4 regions of the Pseudomonas sp. B21-056 genome follow, and region 1 is predicted to be linked to each of the others. Evidence: predicted binding sites of a transcription regulator. Region 1 holds the regulator's gene; each other region holds the start of a gene.
The links. Region 1 encodes FliA, which starts transcription of late flagellar genes. Its sites were predicted from a motif close to CTAAAGTTTNNNNNNNNNNNGCCGNTAA; they were not measured.
Positions count from the first base shown of each region.

Region 2: the regulator FliA is predicted to act here: its motif matches at 2,370-2,397, upstream of LOY67_RS13255 (methyl-accepting chemotaxis protein).
Region 3: the regulator FliA is predicted to act here: its motif matches at 1,560-1,587, upstream of motA (flagellar motor stator protein MotA).
Region 4: the regulator FliA is predicted to act here: its motif matches at 2,467-2,494, upstream of LOY67_RS14570 (methyl-accepting chemotaxis protein).

Region 1 is NZ_CP087203.1:1,747,860-1,752,598, forward strand. It holds gene flhA (flagellar biosynthesis protein FlhA) at 1-213, shown strand, start outside; gene flhF (flagellar biosynthesis protein FlhF) at 225-1,574, shown strand; gene fleN (flagellar synthesis regulator FleN) at 1,690-2,520, shown strand; gene fliA (RNA polymerase sigma factor FliA) at 2,517-3,260, shown strand; gene LOY67_RS07825 (chemotaxis response regulator CheY) at 3,375-3,746, shown strand; gene LOY67_RS07830 (protein phosphatase CheZ) at 3,765-4,553, shown strand; gene LOY67_RS07835 (chemotaxis protein CheA) at 4,584-4,739, shown strand, end outside.
Region 2 is NZ_CP087203.1:3,129,467-3,134,205, forward strand. It holds gene LOY67_RS13255 (methyl-accepting chemotaxis protein) at 327-2,321, opposite strand; gene LOY67_RS13260 (GNAT family N-acetyltransferase) at 2,444-3,388, opposite strand; gene LOY67_RS13265 (phenylacetate--CoA ligase family protein) at 3,385-4,659, opposite strand; gene LOY67_RS13270 (acyl-CoA reductase) at 4,713-4,739, opposite strand, start outside.
Region 3 is NZ_CP087203.1:615,709-620,447, forward strand. It holds gene LOY67_RS02655 (HDOD domain-containing protein) at 1-1,501, opposite strand, end outside; gene motA (flagellar motor stator protein MotA) at 1,656-2,507, shown strand; gene motB (flagellar motor protein MotB) at 2,511-3,551, shown strand; gene rsgA (small ribosomal subunit biogenesis GTPase RsgA) at 3,620-4,651, opposite strand.
Region 4 is NZ_CP087203.1:3,454,024-3,458,762, reverse strand. It holds gene pnuC (nicotinamide riboside transporter PnuC) at 1-389, opposite strand, end outside; gene LOY67_RS14570 (methyl-accepting chemotaxis protein) at 740-2,374, opposite strand; gene LOY67_RS14565 (undecaprenyl-diphosphate phosphatase) at 2,619-3,449, shown strand; gene LOY67_RS14560 (DUF1294 domain-containing protein) at 3,446-3,874, shown strand; gene LOY67_RS14555 (MmcQ/YjbR family DNA-binding protein) at 3,878-4,231, opposite strand; gene LOY67_RS14550 (LysR substrate-binding domain-containing protein) at 4,228-4,739, opposite strand, start outside.

The DNA of each region.
Region 1 (4,739 bases):
ATGGCCGAGAAGCTGCAACGTTCGTTGATCGAAGCAGCTCAGCGGCAAGAGATGCAAGGCCAACCGGTGATCCTGCTGGTGGCGGGTCCGATTCGTGGGATGCTCTCGCGATTCGGTCGCCTCGCGGTCCCGGGGCTGCATGTGCTGGCGTACCAGGAAATACCGGACAACAAGCAAGTGACCATTGTTGCGACAGTAGGGCCCAACGGCTGAGGTAGTGGGTTATGCAAGTGAAGCGTTTTTTCGCCGCCGATATGCGTCAGGCCATGAAACTGGTTCGTGACGAGCTGGGCGCCGAAGCAGCCATCATCGGCAACCGCCGGATCGCCGGTGGTGTCGAGCTGACGGCGGCCCTGGACTACAAACTGTCTGCGCTGGCCCCGCGGGTTCCGAACATGGAGCTTGAGGATGAGCTGCGCAAGACCCAATCGCGCATCGCCAGCGCCCAGGCCGAACTGAGCCTGCGCAGCAGCGAGGGCGAGGCCGTCGCGGGCACCAATCGTCAATTGTTTGCCGGTCAGCCGTTGACCGCAGGCCTGCCGCTGACCGCTGCCGAACCGCTGATCGAGCCGACCCCGGCCGAGCCGCGTCGTCCGGCGCCGGCTCCAGCCGCACCGGCTGCTGGCGTCGATCCGCGTGCCCTGGACTCGATGCGTTTCGAGCTCAACAGCCTGCGCGAGCTGATGGAAGTCCAGCTCGGCTCCCTGGCCTGGAACCAACTGCAAGGCAGCCGTCCTGCCCAGGCGAACCTGTGGCGCCGCCTGCAACGCATCGGCCTGTCCGGCCCATTGGCTCGCGACCTGCTGGCGCTGATCAACGATATCCACGAGCCTCGCCAGGCCTGGCGCATGTTGCTGGCGCATCTGGCGCGGATGATTGCCACGCCGGAAGTCGAGCCGCTGGAAGAGGGCGGGGTGATTGCCATGGTCGGCCCGGCCGGCATGGGCAAGACCACCACCCTGGCCAAGCTCGCCGCCCGTTATGTGCTCAAATACGGCGCCCAGAGCATTGCCCTGGTCAGCATGGACAGTTTCCGCATCGGCGCCCAGGAGCAACTCAAGACCCTGGGCCGGATCCTCAACGTGTCGGTGACCCATGTGGATCCGGGTCAATCCCTGGCCCAGGCGCTGGAACCGCTGTTGCGCAAGCGCGTCGTGTTGATCGATACCGCCGGCCTGCAAGCCAGCGATCCGGCCCTGCGCATGCAGCTTGAAAGCCTGGCCGGGCGCGGCATCAGGTCAAAAAATTATCTCGTGTTGGCAACCACCAGCCAGAAACAGGTTCTAACCGCCGCCTACCACAGCTACAAACGCTGCGGACTGGCCGGTTGCATCCTGACCAAGCTGGACGAAACGGCAAGTCTGGGCGAGGTATTGAGCCTGGCGATCGGTCACGATCTGCCGGTGGCGTACCTGACCGATGGGCCGCGGATTCCGGATGATTTGCATCTGCCGCGTCGCCACCAACTGGTCAGCCGCGCCGTGAGTGTGCAAATGCAGGACGAACCCAGCGAAGAAGCCATGGCTGACATGTTCGCTGATATCTACCACAGCCCGACCAAGCAGGTTGGCTGAGGTAATCATGAATATTTTTTGTACCTACATCGATGGTCTGCCAGGCAATGTTCCGTATGTGAACGCGCAGCCAGTAATGTGGCCTTCGTCTAAGTAAGACAGGTAAAGAACGAACATGGGCAGCATGCATCCCGTACAGGTGATCGCGGTGACCGGCGGCAAAGGTGGCGTCGGCAAGACTAACGTGTCAGTGAACTTGTCCCTGGCTCTGGCAGAGCTTGGCCGGCGGGTCATGCTGCTGGACGCCGACCTGGGCCTGGCGAACGTCGACGTGTTGCTGGGGCTCACCCCCAAACGCACGCTGGCGGACGTGATCGAAGGCCGCTGCGAACTGCGCGACGTGCTGTTGCAGGGGCCGGGCGGGATTCGCATCGTGCCGGCCGCTTCCGGCACCCAGAGCATGGTTCATCTGACCCCGGCCCAGCACGCCGGCCTGATCCAGGCCTTCAGCGACATCGGCGACAACCTCGATGTGCTGGTGATCGACACGGCGGCCGGCATCGGTGATTCGGTCGTCAGCTTCGTGCGCGCCGCCCAGGAAGTGCTGCTGGTGGTCTGCGACGAGCCCACGTCCATCACCGATGCCTACGCCCTGATCAAACTATTGAACCGCGACTACGGCATGAACCGCTTCCGCGTCCTGGCCAACATGGCCCAGAGCCCGCAGGAAGGGCGCAACCTGTTCGCCAAGTTGACCAAGGTCACCGATCGCTTCCTCGACGTTGCCCTGCAGTACGTCGGCGCCGTGCCGTACGACGAGAGCGTACGTAAGGCGGTCCAGAAACAACGTGCCGTCTATGAAGCCTTTCCCCGTTCCAAATGCGCGCTGGCGTTCAAGGCGATCGCCCAGAAGGTCGATACCTGGCCACTGCCGGCCAACCCGCGCGGGCATCTGGAGTTTTTCGTCGAGCGTCTCGTGCAACAAACAGCAGGGCCCGTGTTATGACAGCCAGCGGATACAACCACCTCTATAAAAAATCGGCACGGGACGCCCAATACGAACTGATCGAGCGTTACGCGCCGTTGGTCAAGCGCATCGCCTATCACTTGCTGGCACGCTTGCCGGCCAGTGTCCAGGTCGAAGACCTGATCCAGGCGGGCATGATCGGCCTGCTCGAAGTGGCGAACAAATACGACGCGAGCAAGGGCGCCAGTTTCGAGACATACGCCGGTATCCGCATTCGCGGCGCGATGCTCGACGAGGTCCGCAAGGGCGACTGGGCACCCCGTTCGGTGCACCGCAATACCCGCATGGTCAGTGACGCCATTCGCGCAATTGAAGCGAAAACCGGGCGAGACGCTAAAGATCACGAGGTTGCGGCCGAACTCCAGTTGAGTCTCGATGATTATTACGGGATTTTGAACGATACCTTGGGCAGCCGCCTGTTCAGTTTCGACGACCTGTTGCAGGACGGCGATCATGAAGGGCTGCACGAGGATGGCGCGAGTACTCACATGGAGCCTGCGCGTGACCTGGAAGACGAACGTTTCCAGAGCGCGCTGGCCGATGCGATTGCCAATTTGCCGGAGCGTGAGCGACTGGTCTTGGCGCTGTACTACGACGAAGAGCTGAACCTCAAGGAAATCGGTGAGGTCCTGGGGGTCAGCGAATCGCGGGTCAGCCAGTTACACAGCCAGTGCGCCGCCCGTTTGCGGGGGCGTTTGGGGGAGTGGCGAGCGCGCTGACAGTCGGTACCGGTGTCCCGGGCCGTTGTCGAATGCTGTACCGGATTGATTGAAATGGCGCGTTCAGGTGCTGCACGCGTTTAAGACTGCTTGGAGGTCGAATTGGACAAGAACATGAAAATCCTCATCGTTGATGACTTTTCAACGATGCGGCGGATCATAAAAAACCTGTTGCGTGACCTTGGGTTCACCAACACGGTCGAGGCCGACGATGGCACCACTGCCATCCCGGTTCTCAACAGCGGGAGCATCGACTTTCTGGTGACTGACTGGAACATGCCCGGCATGACCGGTATCGACTTGCTGCGCCATGTGCGCGCCGACGAAAAACTCAAGCATCTTCCGGTGCTGATGGTCACCGCCGAAGCCAAGCGCGAGCAGATCATCGAAGCGGCCCAAGCCGGTGTGAACGGCTATGTGGTCAAACCCTTCACGGCCCAGGCGTTGAAAGAAAAGATCGAAAAGATCTTCGAACGCATCGGTTAACGGCGCCACGGGGGAGCTATGGAGAATAATGAAGCTTCAATGGGCGATTTCGAATCGACCCTGAAAAAACATGCCCGCGAACTGGTCGACAGCCTCGAAAAAGGTCGTTTCGGCGATGCAGTCCAGATGATCCACGAGCTCAATCAGACCCGGGATCGTGGTCTGTACCAGGAAGTCGGCAAGCTCACCCGTGAACTGCACAGCGCCATCGTCAATTTCCAGATCGATCCGAACACGCCCCAGGCCGAAGAGGTCTCGCAGATCACTGACGCGACCGAGCGCCTGTCCTATGTGGTCAAGCTGACCGAGGCCGCCGCCAACCGCACCATGGACCTGGTGGAAAGCGCCACGCCGCTGGTCAATGGCCTCGGTGATGAAGCCCAGGCCTTGAGCGCCGACTGGGGGCGTTTCATGCGTCGTGAAGTCGGGGCGGAAGAATTCCGCGACCTGGCGCGTCGGGTCGACGGTTTTCTGACACGCAGCAGCACCGATAACCGCGCGGTAGCGAGCAACCTCAACGATATTCTGCTGGCTCAGGACTATCAGGACCTGACCGGCCAGGTGATCAAGCGCGTCACCCAATTGGTCACCGAAGTCGAAAGCAATCTGCTCAAACTGGTGTTGATGGCCAGCCAGGTCGACCGCTTTGCAGGCATCGAACACGACCGTGAGGCGATGCTTGCTGAAAAAGATCCACAAAAACATCTCTCTCAGGGTGAAGGTCCGCAGATTCATGCCGATAAAAGAGAAGACGTTATGTCCGGCCAGGACGATGTGGACGATTTGCTGTCCAGCCTTGGATTCTGAGTTTTAGCCCTGTTTTAGGAGCAGCCATTAATGAGCTTCGGCGCCGATGAAGAGATCCTTCAGGATTTCCTGGTTGAGGCCGGCGAGATTCTAGAGCAACTGTCCGAGCAACTGGTCGAGCTGGAAAGCCGACCGGATGATGCGGATCTGCTCAATGCAATTTTTCGCGGTTTCCACACTGTAAAA
Region 2 (4,739 bases), 1.4 Mb from region 1:
TGACGGGCTGCTGAGGGGGAGATGACAGAGTTGTCAGGTGGGGTGGCTGTCACTCGGGATGAACAGCCTTGTGGGAGCGAGCTTGCTCGCGATAGCGGTGGGTCAGCTTGCCGCGATGGTGGATGTGCTGCCGCCATCGCGAGCAGGCTCGCTCCCACATGGGATCTGTGCCAGACGCCAACCCAGCTGACACCATGAAACCCTGTGGGAGCGAGCCTGCTCGCGATAGCGGTTTTACATTCGACATCGATGCAAGTTGACCCACCGCTATCGCGAGCGAGCCCGCTCCCACAGGGGGAGCAGTGCTTGCAGGGTGGCAACCGTTCTCAGCGAAGCTTGAATCGGCCCATGATTGCATTCACCTGGCTGTTGGCTTCCAGCAGTTGCCGGGTGTTGTTTTCGCTGGCCAATCCGCCTTCCACCAGTTCCTCCACCATATGGCGGATCTGCACCATGCTGCGGTTGATTTCTTCGGTCACGGCGCTCTGTTGTTCGGCGGCGGTGGCGATCTGGGTGCTCAGGCTGTTGATCTGGCCGACGGAGCCGGCCATTTCATCCAGGCCGGAGTTGACCCGGGAGGTCGCGTCGGCAGCCGACTGGCAACTGGCCTGGGTGTTCTCCATCGCCGCAACCGACGAACTCACGCCTTGAGTCAGGCGGGTCAGCATTTCGTTGATTTCCGAGGTACTGGCCTGGGTGCGGGCGGCGAGGGCACGCACCTCGTCGGCCACCACGGCGAAGCCGCGACCTTGTTCACCGGCCCGGGCGGCTTCGATGGCGGCGTTGAGCGCCAGCAGGTTGGTCTGCCCGGCGATGGCACCGATCACACCGAGAATCTCGGTGATGCGTTGCGCATCCTGCTGCATGCTTTCGACCTTGCGGGTGGCGCTGGCGACTTCATCGATCAGTGCCACCACGCTGTTGGAGGCCTCGCCCACCACCACGCGAGAACGATCGGCATGTTCGTTGGCGCGCTGGGTGAACGCCGCTGTCTCGGCGGCGTTCAGGGCCACGCTTTCGGCCGTGGAGCTCATTTCGGTGATGGCGGTCACGGTCTGGTCGGTTTCCGAGGCGTGGCGCATCAGGATTTCGCTGGTGTGGGCCGACGTCCGCTGCAGGTTGTCCAGGCTCGAAGCCATGGCACCGGTTGCCTGGGTCACTTCGCCGATCATGTCTTGCAGGTAAACGATGAAGCGGTTGACCGAATGACCAATCGCTCCCAGTTCGTCCTCGGCACGGATGGTGATGCGCCGGGTCAGGTCGGCATCGCCGGTGGACAGCGCATCGATGTTGCCCTTGAGCATCTTCATGCGGCCGGTCAACTGACGGATCGCGTACAACTGCATCAGCACCAGCAGGATGACCATCGGGATCTGCAGCAGGCTGAGGGTGTTCAGTACGTCATCGCGCTGGGCGGTGATCAGGCGGGTTGGCAAGGCGGTGGCAAGGAACCAGGGCGTGCCTTCGATAGGACGCATGAAAAACGTGCTGGCTTCGCCCTTGTTGTCGAACTCGACGCGCTGCAGCGATTGATCGCGTTTAGCCAGGCCAGCCTTGACCTGAGCGGCAAACGGCGAAGCGGCTGCCAGTTCGCTGATGTTCTTGAGCACGATCGGACCGCTGATGCGCGAGCTGTTGCTGATGATTTTGCCGTCGCCTTCGACAATCAGCATTTCAGCATTCAGGTCGGCTTCCTTGCGCGCCACCAGGTCATTGAAGAACCCCAGGGTCACGTCGATGGTGGAGACGCCATACGGCACGCCGTTCTTCTGGATGGCCATGGCGCAGTTGGTGCGCGGTTCGGCGCTGGCGTCATCTTTATACGCGGCGGCCCAGGCGCATTTGCCGGGTGGGGTGGCCATGCCGCCCTTGTGCCAGGGTTGGTCGTAATAGTTCGGCGCGGCGTCGCTGTTCCAGAAGGTGTTGACCACCAGTTTGCCGGAGCCGTCGCGATGCCAGAAGGTGCTGAACTTGCTGCGTCCTTCGGCTCGCTGGTTGGGCAGCGGCCAGATCCCGCCACCGAAGACTTTCGGTTCGCCGTATTGATCCACCAGGCCCGGGAGTACCTTGTCGATGGCATCGCTGTCGAGCAACGGGATGGTCTGGGTGATGCTGCGTTGCTGGGCTTGCACTTTGTTCAGCTCGCCCTGGATCTGCTCCGCGACTTCGCCGATGCGATTGAGCGCTACTTGCTCCTCGGTCTGGCGCAGCTTGGGCGCGACCAGGTAGCTGATGCCCACCACAGTGAGGATGGACAACACGAGGATGAATAGGACCAGGAACAGCGTGTAGCGGGCCTGAATGGTGCGGAATGAGGACATTGGGGTGTTCCTTGCTCGAAAGCGTCTTTCGGGGCGGTAGACGTGTCTGTATCGGCCCCTGGCCATAACGCTTGAATGGCGCACGCCTGGCGAGGGGTACCGTTCGTCTACAACGTTGCCCGTCATGCCGCCGAGCTGACCCGCGTGCCTCTCCAATTGCGCGTATGGGCCTGCAGCTCATCGTGCAGCCGCTGCATCGGCCCGGCATGCAGGTCGAGCTGGCGAGCCTGGGCACCACGGTGGAACAGCGCCTGCCAGTTCAGCTCGCCTTCGAGGGGCAGCATGCCGGTGAAGATGAACCCGGCGGCCATCAACCGTCGATAATCATCGGGGAACTGCCGGCGCAGTCCGAGTCGTACCGAGATCGACCATTGGGCCGGCAAGCGTTGCAGTTGCCGGGCCAGGTGCCGGCTCATCTGCCCGGCGACGACGTCGATACGCCCGGGTAACGAGCTGATCTGCAACGGCTGTGTCGGAGTGGGGGCGTCGTCGAACGTGGTTCCAAAATGCGCAACCAAGGGGGCCATCAACCATTGGCACGCGGCAGGCCATTGCACCTGCGGCAGCGGACGGTGATGATCGCCGATCAACTGACAGCCGACCACAATGGTCTCGGCTTGGGCCGTGGCGAACGGCGAGGGCACATGGTCGGGCATCAATCCGGTGTCATGGAAACCGAGCCGCTGCGCCAATCGCTGGCTGTAGCGGTGGCTGGTGACTTGTTTGATGGATAGCCTCACGAGGCCGAGGTCCTCACAGCGCTCCAGTAACTGCCGACCCAGGCGGGTAGCAATCTGACTGCCCTGCAGTGCAGGGTCCACTGCCACGAGTGCCAGTTCTGCATCATCCCGGTTCGCGGCAGGTCGGCACAACGCAGCGTGGCCAACCACCCGGTCCTCCAGCACGGCAACCATGGAAAACCACTGTCGATGCTGGTGGTGCTGGCAAATCATATGTGGCACGTAGACGTCCGGCGAAACGTAGTGATCGCCGTATACCCGACGGAACAGTTCACTGGTTCCGAGGGCATCCGTGGGCCTGAACGCCCTGATGACCACGGCGCTCATCCGGCCGGCCTCGCTGCCATCGGGCCATAGACCCTACGGTCGATGACCGGCAGGTGTTTGCCGGAGCGTGGGTGACGCTCCAGGTCCTGCGCCTGGCAGGCATGCACTTGCAGGTCGAGTTGATCGATGCCCGGATGGTGCTGGATCAAAGCGGATTTCAGCGCCTGGGACAGTGATTCGCAGGTGTTCGCGGGGTTGTCGGGGGCCCATTTGAGCACCATACGATCAGTGTTTCCGGCGGGCTCGATGATCAGTTGCCATTGAAGTTCGCCGCCGATGCCTTGGATGATCTCGCTGATCTGTTGCGGGAGCAGCGAAGCCACGCCGACCCGCACCCGCTGGCTCTGTGCACTACGTCCCGCCAGCTCGAACTTGCGACGAGGGGTGCCGGCAGGCTCGCGCCAACAGGCCCGGTCACCCACGGGGTAACGCACAATCGGCATCAGGGTCCGGGTGAAGTTGGTCACCACCAGATTGCCGGGGCGGTCGCATGCCTCGATGAGCTCGCCGCTGACTTCATCGATGATATCTACCCGCGTCTGTTCGTCGAATACGCGGTGCTCGCCGAGCCTGCAATCAGGGGCGCTGGCCCCCACCAGTCCGGCGTCCACGCTGGCATAACCGATGGAGGTGAAGCGTGCCTGGGGAAAGGCTTGTCGCAACATCGGCAGTTGGCGCTCGAACAGGTGCTCCCCGCCGAACAGCACGGTGGTGATCCCGGGCAGCGTCCGACCCTGCTGATTCAGATGACTGGCAATCGCCAGTAGATGGGCCGGGACGCCCGCCAGCACATTGATACGGTGTGCGGTCACCGCGTCGGCCAGCACCTCGGGTTCTACCGATCCGGTGAAGGGGAACTCGGCAATCGGGAGATCAACCTGGCAGAGGGCGCCATGAATGAACAGGAAGCTCGCATACAGGTCCCCCGAAAAGAACAGGTTGGCAATTCGATCACCCGCTTCAAGCTGGGCGGACAGATGGCGGGCGAAGCAATCGAGCATCTGTTGCCATTCCGAGCGGGTGTACACCGACAGTTTTCCCTGACTGGTCGTGCCACCGGTTTTATAGATCAGGGCATCGGTGACTGGAGCGGTCAGTACATCCCAGCTGTCCAGGTCATGGCTGCCGCGCCAGTAATCGCGGGTGTCGACAATCGGCAGGTCCTCAAAAACGCAGCCTTGCGCGGGTAGATGCTTCCAGTGGTTCTGGTAATACGCTGAATGCAGGCGGATATGGGCCAGCCATTGTTCAAATGGGAACGCAGTACTCATCAGGGGGCTCTCGGGCTATGAAGTTCGCTGGATAAGTGGCGGGCGAAGGGCGATCAGCCGGGTCTTCTGGAGTCAATCAC
Region 3 (4,739 bases), 1.1 Mb from region 1:
CGATGCACTGCACGGTTCTGCCGAAGGCTTGCACCGTCACGTCCCCAAAGGGCCCGCCGCCCTGGTCCACGGCCACCAGCATGATCACCCGGCCATTGCAGGTCAGGGAGCGCAACAACATGTGTTCGCCCTTGAACAGGGCACGCAGGCCCGGAGGCAGCAGTGCCGAGAACTGCGCATTGTTCTCCGGGTTCAGGCGGACCTGGGCCTGCTGCGCCAGCAACCGCTGCAACACCTTGCTCTGGTCGATGGAGAAGCTCATGGCCGCCACCTCAGGGGGCAGGCCGGCGATCTGGTGTACGCGCACGCTGGTCTGGCTGCGGTCGGCCATCAGGATCATTACCCGGCGCATGCCGCACGCCACCAGCGCATCCCGTGCCGAGGTAGTCAGGTGCATGGCGTTGCTGAAGGGGCTTGGCTCCACCAGCAGCGCCGCGCATTGCTTGCGCCACAGGGCCAGGTCTTCGGCGCTGGGTTGCGCGACGGTTGCCCTTTCGGCCTGGACGCGACGGCTGCCGGGAGGCCAGAGCAGTGCCACGGCCGGGTGCCAGAGGTCCGGCATGGCGTGGTGACGGGCGCTGTTGGCGGCCTGCTGGTGCAACTGTTGCTGGAGCTCATCCATGGGCATCTGCAGGTACAGGCTGGTGAGGTATTGCCAGCGGACGTTGTGGGGGCAGTCCCAGGCCTGGTGTGCCGAAAGCGCCAGGCCATTGGCCAGTAGCACGGTGTTGGCCGGCTGGTTGAGCCAGCGTCGCAGGGTCGGGTCATCGTCCAGACGATTCTGCTGGCGCAGCGGGTGTTCGCTGTCCCGGGCGATGCGCAACACCTTGACCAACTCTCGGCGCTCATTGAGCAGCAGGCGATAGCCCTGAGCCACCCAGATCGGCAGGCGCCAGGTCTCCACCAGCGCAAGGCAGATCTTCAGCAAGCTGACGCCGAACAGTTCGCGTTCCACTTTGCTGGCCGACTGGCCTTTATGGATCACCCGCATCTCCCATTCCCCCAGCAATCGCGGGTGAGTCAGGGCCAGCGGCCAGAGCGGTGACAGGAACAACAGGCTGCCCCAGTGGATGTCCTGCCACAGCCGAGCCAGGCGGCTGGCAAAGAAGCCATTGGCCTGTTGCGTGGCGTGTTGGCTGATCAATTGCAACTGGCGCAGGGCGACGGGTATCTCCTGCTCCGGCAGCGACGGTAGGCGGGCGAGCAGCTCTTCGGTGCGTTTGAGGCCGAGGCGGTTGATGGCCACTTCGAGGTTTTCTACAGGTTCTGCAAGGCTGCCATGGGTGTGATGGTTGGCTTCGCGGATGACGCTCAGGGCCAGGGCAGGACTGTCCTGCATGAGCTCGGCGATGTCACGCAGCGAGCGGCGGCTATCGGCGACGGCCTTGCAGACCTGGTCATGACTGGCCTGAGGCACCGGCAAATGCACGCCCTCGAGCAGTTTTACCCAGCCTTCGAGGGTGGTCGGTCGTGGGGTCGGAACCTTCGTTTCGTTAGCCATGGCTGGACGTGATCATCGCATGCTGCAACGTGGCAAATTGGCTTTTCGCCAGAACTGGCTATAGTCTGGCGCAGTTTTGCCGATAAGTAGAAGAAGAGATTTTCCAGCTTCCGAATATGACCTTGAACCCGACTTAAATAAGTACTTTCAATCTATGGCTAAAATTATCGGCATCATTGTCGTGTTCGCGAGCGTGCTCGGCGGATACGTGCTCTCCCATGGCAAGATTGCCGCCCTGATCCAACCCTTCGAGGTGATGATCATCGGTGGTGCGGCCCTTGGCGCATTCCTGCAGGCCAACCCCGGCTACATGACGATGCACGTGCTCAAGAAGTCCCTGGGCATGTTCAGTTCGCGCTTCAGCCACACCTTCTATCTCGAGGTGCTGGGGCTGATCTACGAGATCCTCAACAAGAGCCGCCGCGAAGGCATGATGGCGATCGAGGGTGATATCGAAGACGCCGCCGCCAGCCCGATCTTCGCCAAGTACCCCGCGGTGCTCAAGGACGCCCGCATGACGGCGTTCATCTGCGATTACCTGCGTATCATGTCGTCCGGCAACATGGCCCCTCATGAGCTCGAAGGCCTGTTCGACATGGAACTGTACAGCCTCAAGGAAGACCTCGAGCATCCGTCCCACGCCGTGACCGGCATCGCCGACGCCATGCCCGGCTTCGGTATCGTCGCGGCGGTACTGGGTATCGTGGTGACCATGGCTTCCCTGGGCGATGGCGACCAGAAGTCCATCGGCCTGCACGTGGGCGCGGCACTGGTCGGTACCTTCTTCGGTATCCTGGCGGCGTATGGTTTCTTCGGTCCGCTGGCCCATTCCCTGGCCCATGATGCCAAGGAAGAACTCAACACCTACGAGGCCATCAAGGCCTCCCTGGTGGCCTCGGCTTCGGGCATGCCGCCTTCGCTGGCCGTGGAGTTCGGTCGCAAGGTCCTGTACCCGGCGCACCGTCCAAGCTTTGCCGAGTTGGAACAAGCGGTTCGCGGTCGTTAAGCCATGGAGAACAACCAGCCGATCATCATCAAGCGTGTCAAGCGCATAGCTGCTGGACACCACGGGGGCGCCTGGAAAATCGCCTTCGCCGACTTCGCGACGGCGATGATGGCGTTCTTCCTGGTGCTGTGGCTGCTGTCCACCGCGACCCCGGAACAGAAGATCGCCATCGCCGGTTACTTCAAGGACCCGGTCGGCTTCTCCGAAAGCGGCACGCCCTACATCATCGACCTGGGCGGCTCGCCGACCCTCGCACCGGAAAATACCCTCAACCCCGAGGTCAAGTCCCAGCCGCAGCCTGACAAGGTGACGGTGGATTCCGAGCAGGTCGAAGGCATGGCCGAGCAGGTCGAGCGCGAACGCCTCGAGCTGCTGTTGCAGGAGTTGCAGAACAAGGTCGACGAGAACCCGCAGCTACAGAAATTCAAGGACCAGATCCTGTTCGAGATCACGCCGAACGGCTTGCGCATCCAGATCACCGATGCCGAGAACCGGCCGATGTTCGATTCCGGCAGTGCGCGCCTGAAACCTTATTTCGAAGACATCCTGCTGGCCATGGCCGACACCATCAAGGCGGTGCCGAACAAGATCAGCATCAGTGGCCATACCGATGCCAAGCCATACGTCGGCAAGGGTGACTTCGGTAACTGGGAACTGTCCGCCAACCGCGCCAACGCGGCACGTCGTGCCCTGGTGGCCGGCAGTTATCCGGACGAGCAGGTGGCGCGGGTGGTCGGGTATGCCTCGTCGGCGTTGTTCGACCGCAAGGATCCGTTCAACCCGGTCAACCGGCGTATCGATATCGTGGTGTTGACCAAGAAGGCCCAGAAGGCCATCGAAGGTTCGCAGACCGACGATCCGGCACCCGACGCGACCCAGGGCCACGGCGCCCCGGGCGAAACACCAGCGCAGACGCCGGGTGCTGCGGTTGATCCGAACGCCTTGCCGGCCGATCAGCAACCCGTACCGGCCCATGAGTTGCGCGAGCGTCTGAACCTGTTCGACGACGCCGCGCCGAAACCGCCGGGAACGCCTGCGCAGTGACCCACAAAAAAGCCGACATCACTGTCGGCTTTTTTGATTCAGCTGGATCCGGCTCACACTCACTTCAATCAATAACTGCTTTCCGGCAAGCTGGCGATGATCGAGCGATAGCTGTTCATCCGTTGCTGCTGCACGCGGCCTTCTTCCAGTGCCTTGAGCAAGGCGCAGCCGGGTTCGCGGTCGTGCTTGCAGTCGCGGAAGCGGCAGGTGCCGATCAGGTCGTTGAACTCGATGAACCCGGCTTCCACATCGGCCCGGCTGACATGGCCCAGGCCGAACTCACGGATGCCCGGCGAGTCGATCAGCTCACCGCCGCCAGGGAAGTGGAACAACCGTGCGGTGGTTGTGGTGTGGGTGCCTTGGCCGGACAGCTCGGACAACGGCCCGACGCGGGTTTCGACCTCCGGCAGCAGGCTGTTGACCAGCGACGACTTGCCGACGCCGGACTGGCCGACGAACACGCTGATGCGCCCGTCCAGTTGCCGTTGCAATTGTTCCATGCCGTTGCCGTGGTGGGCCGAGACTTCCAGCACCGGGTAACCCAGTTGCCGATAGACCGCCAGCAAGGCGTTCAGCGCTGGGGCGTTCTGCTCATCGATCAGGTCGAACTTGTTAAGCAGCAGCAACGGTCGGATACCGGCATGTTCGGCCGCCACCAGGTAGCGGTCGATCAGGTTGGCGTGGGGCTCGGGCAGCGGGGCGAACACGATGACGATCATGTCGACGTTGGCCGCCACCGGCTTGAGCTGGCCCCGGCTGTCCGGACGACACAGCTCGGTGTGGCGCGGCAACTGTGCCACGATCACGCCAATGCCCTGGTTGCCGGCCCGCCAGACCACCTGGTCGCCAGTGACCAGCGCCGGTAGGTTTGCACGCAGGTGGCAACGGAATACCTGGCCGGCCAGTTCGCCTTCACGGGCCTCGACCTCGACCTGCACACCGAAGTGCGCGATCACCAGGCCGGTCTGTTCAGGACCCAGGTCGCCGCCTTCCAGGGCTTGCACCGCACTGGACTCGCGTTTGGCGGCGCGGGCAGCGCGCTCGCCCTGGATCTTTTCGATGCGCCAGTTCTGACGACGATTGAGTTGGCGTTTGGCCATGGGTGTTCCGTATTAAAAATGCAGCGATTAGGTAAAACGGCGGCGAGTTTAGCACGCCCGCAGGCTTGCCTAGGCTAAACTGCGCAGC
Region 4 (4,739 bases), 1.7 Mb from region 1:
CACCACTGGGCCACGAGGCTGAAGCCGGTGAGCGCTGCGTCGAGCCAGGGTTGGGCGGCGTCGGTCCAGTGCGCCATGGCAGCGCCGAGCAGCAGGCTGCCCGCCGCCCCGACGGCCAGGCCACGCAGCATCGAAGGCCCGCCCAGGCGGGTGACCTGGCGTCCGTCATGCTGCTGTCCGGCACGGGTCCATTGCCACCAGCCGTACAGTTGCAGCGCGGCGTAGACCACCTGCAAGAGCATGTCCGAGTACAGCTTCACGTCGTAGAAAATCCAGCTGTACAGCAGCACCATGACCAAGCCGATCGGCCAGCACCAGGGGTTCTGCTTGACGGTCAACCAGACAGCGATCACGCCGAGGGCTGCGGCAAACAGTTCAAGCCCGGACATGGCGGTTCCTTGGGGGAATGGAAAAGGGAGGCGATTGTAAACGTTATGGCGGGGACAGCTCCAACATCAATGTTGGATGTGCCGGCATTATCGCGAGCAGGCTCGCTCCCACAAGGGTTCCGGGTTGATCGCAAGACCTGTGGTCGCCAGCAGGACCCTGTGGGAACGAGCTTGCTCGCGAAGGCGGTGTATCTGTCACAGTGATGCTGACTGTACCGCCGTCTTCGCGGGCAAGCCCGGCTCCCACAAGGGATCCGGGTTGATCGCAAGATCGGTGGTCGCCAGCAGCCCCCTGTGGGAGCGAGCCTGCTCGCGATGGCGGTGGGTCAGCTTGCACCCATGCTGGATGCTTAAACCCGGAACTGCTTGAGCAGGCTGTTCAGCTGTTCGCTCAACGCCTTGAGGCGTGTGCTTGCCAGGCTCGACTGTTCCGCCGCCAGGGCGGTGCTGTGGGACAGGCCGGCGGCCTGGGTGACGTTCTGGTTGATGTCCTCTACCACGTGGGCCTGTTGCAGGGTGGCGCTGGCGATGGAGGCGTTCAGGCTGTTGAGATTGCGCAGGGCCTGGCCGATGGCGTTGAGGCTGGCGCCCGCCAGGCCGGCCTGTTCGATGGTCAGTTGCGAGGCGCGGCTGCTGTCGCTGATGACTTTCACGGCGGCTTCGGAGTGGGTTTGCAGGCGTTCGATCATCCCCTGGATCTCGGCAGTGGACTTCTGCGTGCGCTGGGCCAGCAACCTCACCTCATCGGCCACCACCGCGAAGCCCCGGCCTTGTTCCCCGGCGCGAGCGGCTTCGATTGCGGCGTTGAGAGCCAACAGGTTGGTCTGCTCGGCAATGGAGCGGATCACCTCCAGGACGCTGCCAATCTGGGTGCTTTCGCTGGCCAGGGTACGAATCACTTCCACGGCCTGGTCGATGGTCTGGGAAAGACGGTCGATCTGCTGCAAGCTGCCGTCGATGTTGACCTGGCCCTGCTGGGCCTGGGACTCGGCGTCGCGCATTTCACTGGCAGCGTGCTCGGCGTTCTTGGCCACGTCCTGCACGCCATAGGTCACTTCGTTGATCGCCGTGGCCACCAGCTCCATCTGTTGCGATTGCTGTTGGCTGCGTTCCTGGGCCTGGGCGGCGTCGCTGCCCAGTTCGTTGGACGATTGCCCCAGCGCGCTGGCCGAAGCCTGCAACTGGCTCACCACGCCGCGCAGCTTGGTGGTAAACGCGTTGAAGTGTTGCGCCAGTTGGGTGACTTCATCCTGGCCATGGGTGTCGAGGGTGCGGGTCAGGTCGCTTTCACCGCTGGCAATGTTGGCCATGGCATTCACCGTTTCCTGCAGGGGGCGCACGATGCTGCGTACGATCAGGGTCAACAGCAGGCTCATGATCAATGCGATCGACAGGCCGATCAGCGAGGCCTTGATCAGTTGGGCCTGGAACTCGGCCTGCACGTCATCCACATACACGCCCGAACCGATGATCCAGCCCCAGGGCTCGAACAGTTTGACGTAGGAGGTCTTCCCGACCGGTGCCTCGGCGCCCGGTTTCGGCCAGAGATAATCCACCATCCCGGCGCCCTTGGCCTTGGCGATGGTGACCATCTCGTTGAACAGCGCGAAACCGTTCGGGTCGCGGATCGCCGAGAGGTTCTGGCCTTCGAGCTTCGGGTTGGTGGGGTGCATGACCATGACCGGTGTCAGGTCATTGATCCAGAAATAGTCAGTCTCGTTGTAGCGCAGGCCACGCACGGCGCTGAGGGCCTGTTTCTGCGCGGCTTCGCGGGTCAGGGTGCCGGCGGCTTCCAGACCCTGGTAATAGCTCAGCACGCCACTGGCGGTCTGGACCACATGTTGGGTTTTCTGCACCTTGGCCTGGTAGAGATCGCTGTGGATCTGCTTCAGCATCAAGGCACCCAACGTGAACACCATCAAGATGGCCACGACGAGGATGAGCCACAAGCGTCGGCTGATCGACACATTGCGCAAGCTATTCATACGCTGTCACTCCAGTTTCTTGTTCTTGTCATCCACGGCCGGTGGATCGCTCCTGGGCAACGCGGCGGCGTTTTCAGGGCTTGTCTGATAGGATTTCGGCCTCGCAACGCAAAACCTGAGCCTGCCTTTGATTTTTCATTGGTTTTTTGGGGAAGGGCGCAGTTATCGTGCACCCGCTGCTCGTACTTGCATGACACTTGAATATCGATGAGACCCTGCCTGACAGGGTTTTTTTGGGGGATGAATGGATTTGTGGACTGCCTTTCAGGCACTGATTCTTGGCATTGTAGAAGGCCTGACGGAATTCCTGCCGATTTCCAGCACGGGGCACCAGATCGTTGTGGCCGACCTGCTTGAATTCGGCGGGGAACGGGCGATGGCGTTCAACATCATCATTCAGCTGGGGGCGATCCTGGCGGTGGTCTGGGAGTTCCGGCGCAAGATCTTCGACGTGGTGCTGGGTTTGCCCACCCAGCCAGGTGCCCGACGGTTTACCGCCAACCTGCTGATAGCCTTCCTGCCCGCCGTGGTCCTGGGGGTGCTGTTTGCCGATCTGATCCACCGATACCTGTTCAACGCGGTCACGGTCGCCGCCGCGCTGGTGGTGGGTGGTTTCATCATGCTGTGGGCCGAGAAGCGCCAGCATGAGGTGCACGCCGAAACGGTGGACGAAATCACCTGGAAAGATGCACTCAAGGTCGGCCTGGCCCAGTGCCTGGCGATGATTCCCGGCACCTCCCGTTCCGGCTCGACCATCATCGGCGGCTTGCTGTTCGGCCTGTCGCGCAAGACCGCAACCGAGTTTTCGTTCTTCCTGGCCATGCCGACCATGGTCGGCGCGGCGGTCTACTCGGGCTACAAGTACCGCGCACTCTTCGTTCCGGCGGATTTCCCGGTGTTCGCCATCGGCTTCGTCACCGCGTTCATCTTCGCCATGATCGCGGTCAAGGGCCTGCTGCGGTTTATCGCCAGCCACAGCTACGCGGTGTTCGCCTGGTACCGGATCGCGTTCGGCCTGTTGATCCTGGCGACCTGGCAATTCGGTTGGGTGGACTGGACGACCGCCCAGCCATGAAGGATTCGGGCACCCGCAGACACGCAGCCCGCGACACCGGGGGAGCAGTACAGAACCTTAGGCTCAAGTTGATCGTGTTTGCGCTGCTGTGCACGCTACCGCTGATGGGCTCGCTGCTGCTCGGGCTGCAGGAGGCGTCATGGGTGCCGTTGACGGCCTATGGGCTCGTCAGTGTCGTGGCGTTCCTGCTCTACTGGACCGACAAGCGCAAGGCCCGGGCCGACGCCTGGCGCACCCCCGAGAATGTGTTGCACGCCGTGGAGCTGGCCGGCGGCTGGCCCGGGGCGTTGCTGGCCCAGCAGGTGTTCAGGCACAAGACCCGCAAGGTGTCGTTTCAGGTGGTGTTCTGGTTCATCGTGCTGCTGCACCAGGTGTTCTGGGTCGACCAGTTGTTCCTGGGCAGTCATCTGCTGGCGTGGGCGTGAATGTCACGGCAATAACAAACCGACCTGCGTGCGCTTGGGCAACTTGCTGACGACCAATTGGTGGGAGCGTTGCAGCAGGCCATGCAGTTCTTCGGCACCCAACGGGTAGGGCGTGTGCATGATGATCCACTGGGCCCGCGCCAGGTACGGGGCAGGGTGGATGCCCGGTCGGTCGCAATGCCCCAGGAACAGGTCCTTGTCGACCTTGAACGCCAATGAGTCGCTGCGCAGGCCCTGCAGGGCGAACATCTTGTTCCCGGCGATGGAAAACACCCGCACGCCGCCCCATTTGTAATCTTCCCTGGCGCCAGGCAAGCCCAGGCAAAACCGCGCGACATCCTCTTCGCTCAAACTCATAACGTCCTTTCTCCGCAAAGGTTGAAGGCTTCCACCAGATGGTCGAGCCATGCGCGTACCGCCGGCAACATGCCCCGTCGATGGGGATAGACCGCCTGCAGCCAGCCATCGGGCAGCGACCATCCCGGCAACAATTCCACCAGTGTGCCGTCCCTCAACTCCTGCTCGCAATACATGCTCGGTAATAAGGTAAAGCCCAGGCCGGCGAGGACGCAGGCGCGCCGCACAATGAAATCGTCAATGCCCAGGCGCGCTTCCAGGGCCAGTTCGGCAATCTGCCCGTCGGTGCTGTGCAGGCGCAGATGCACCAGACGATCGCTCTCAATTGCCCCGAGCACCGGGAGTTGCTTGAGGTCCTCGGGGGTTTCGATCCGCCGTCCTTCGACGAACGCCGGGCTGGCAACCATGATCAAGCGTGCCTGACGCAAGCGGCGCGTCATCAGCAGCGGGTCTTCATCGCCCAGGTCACGCACACGCAGCGCTACGTCTATGCCCTCGCTCACCAGGT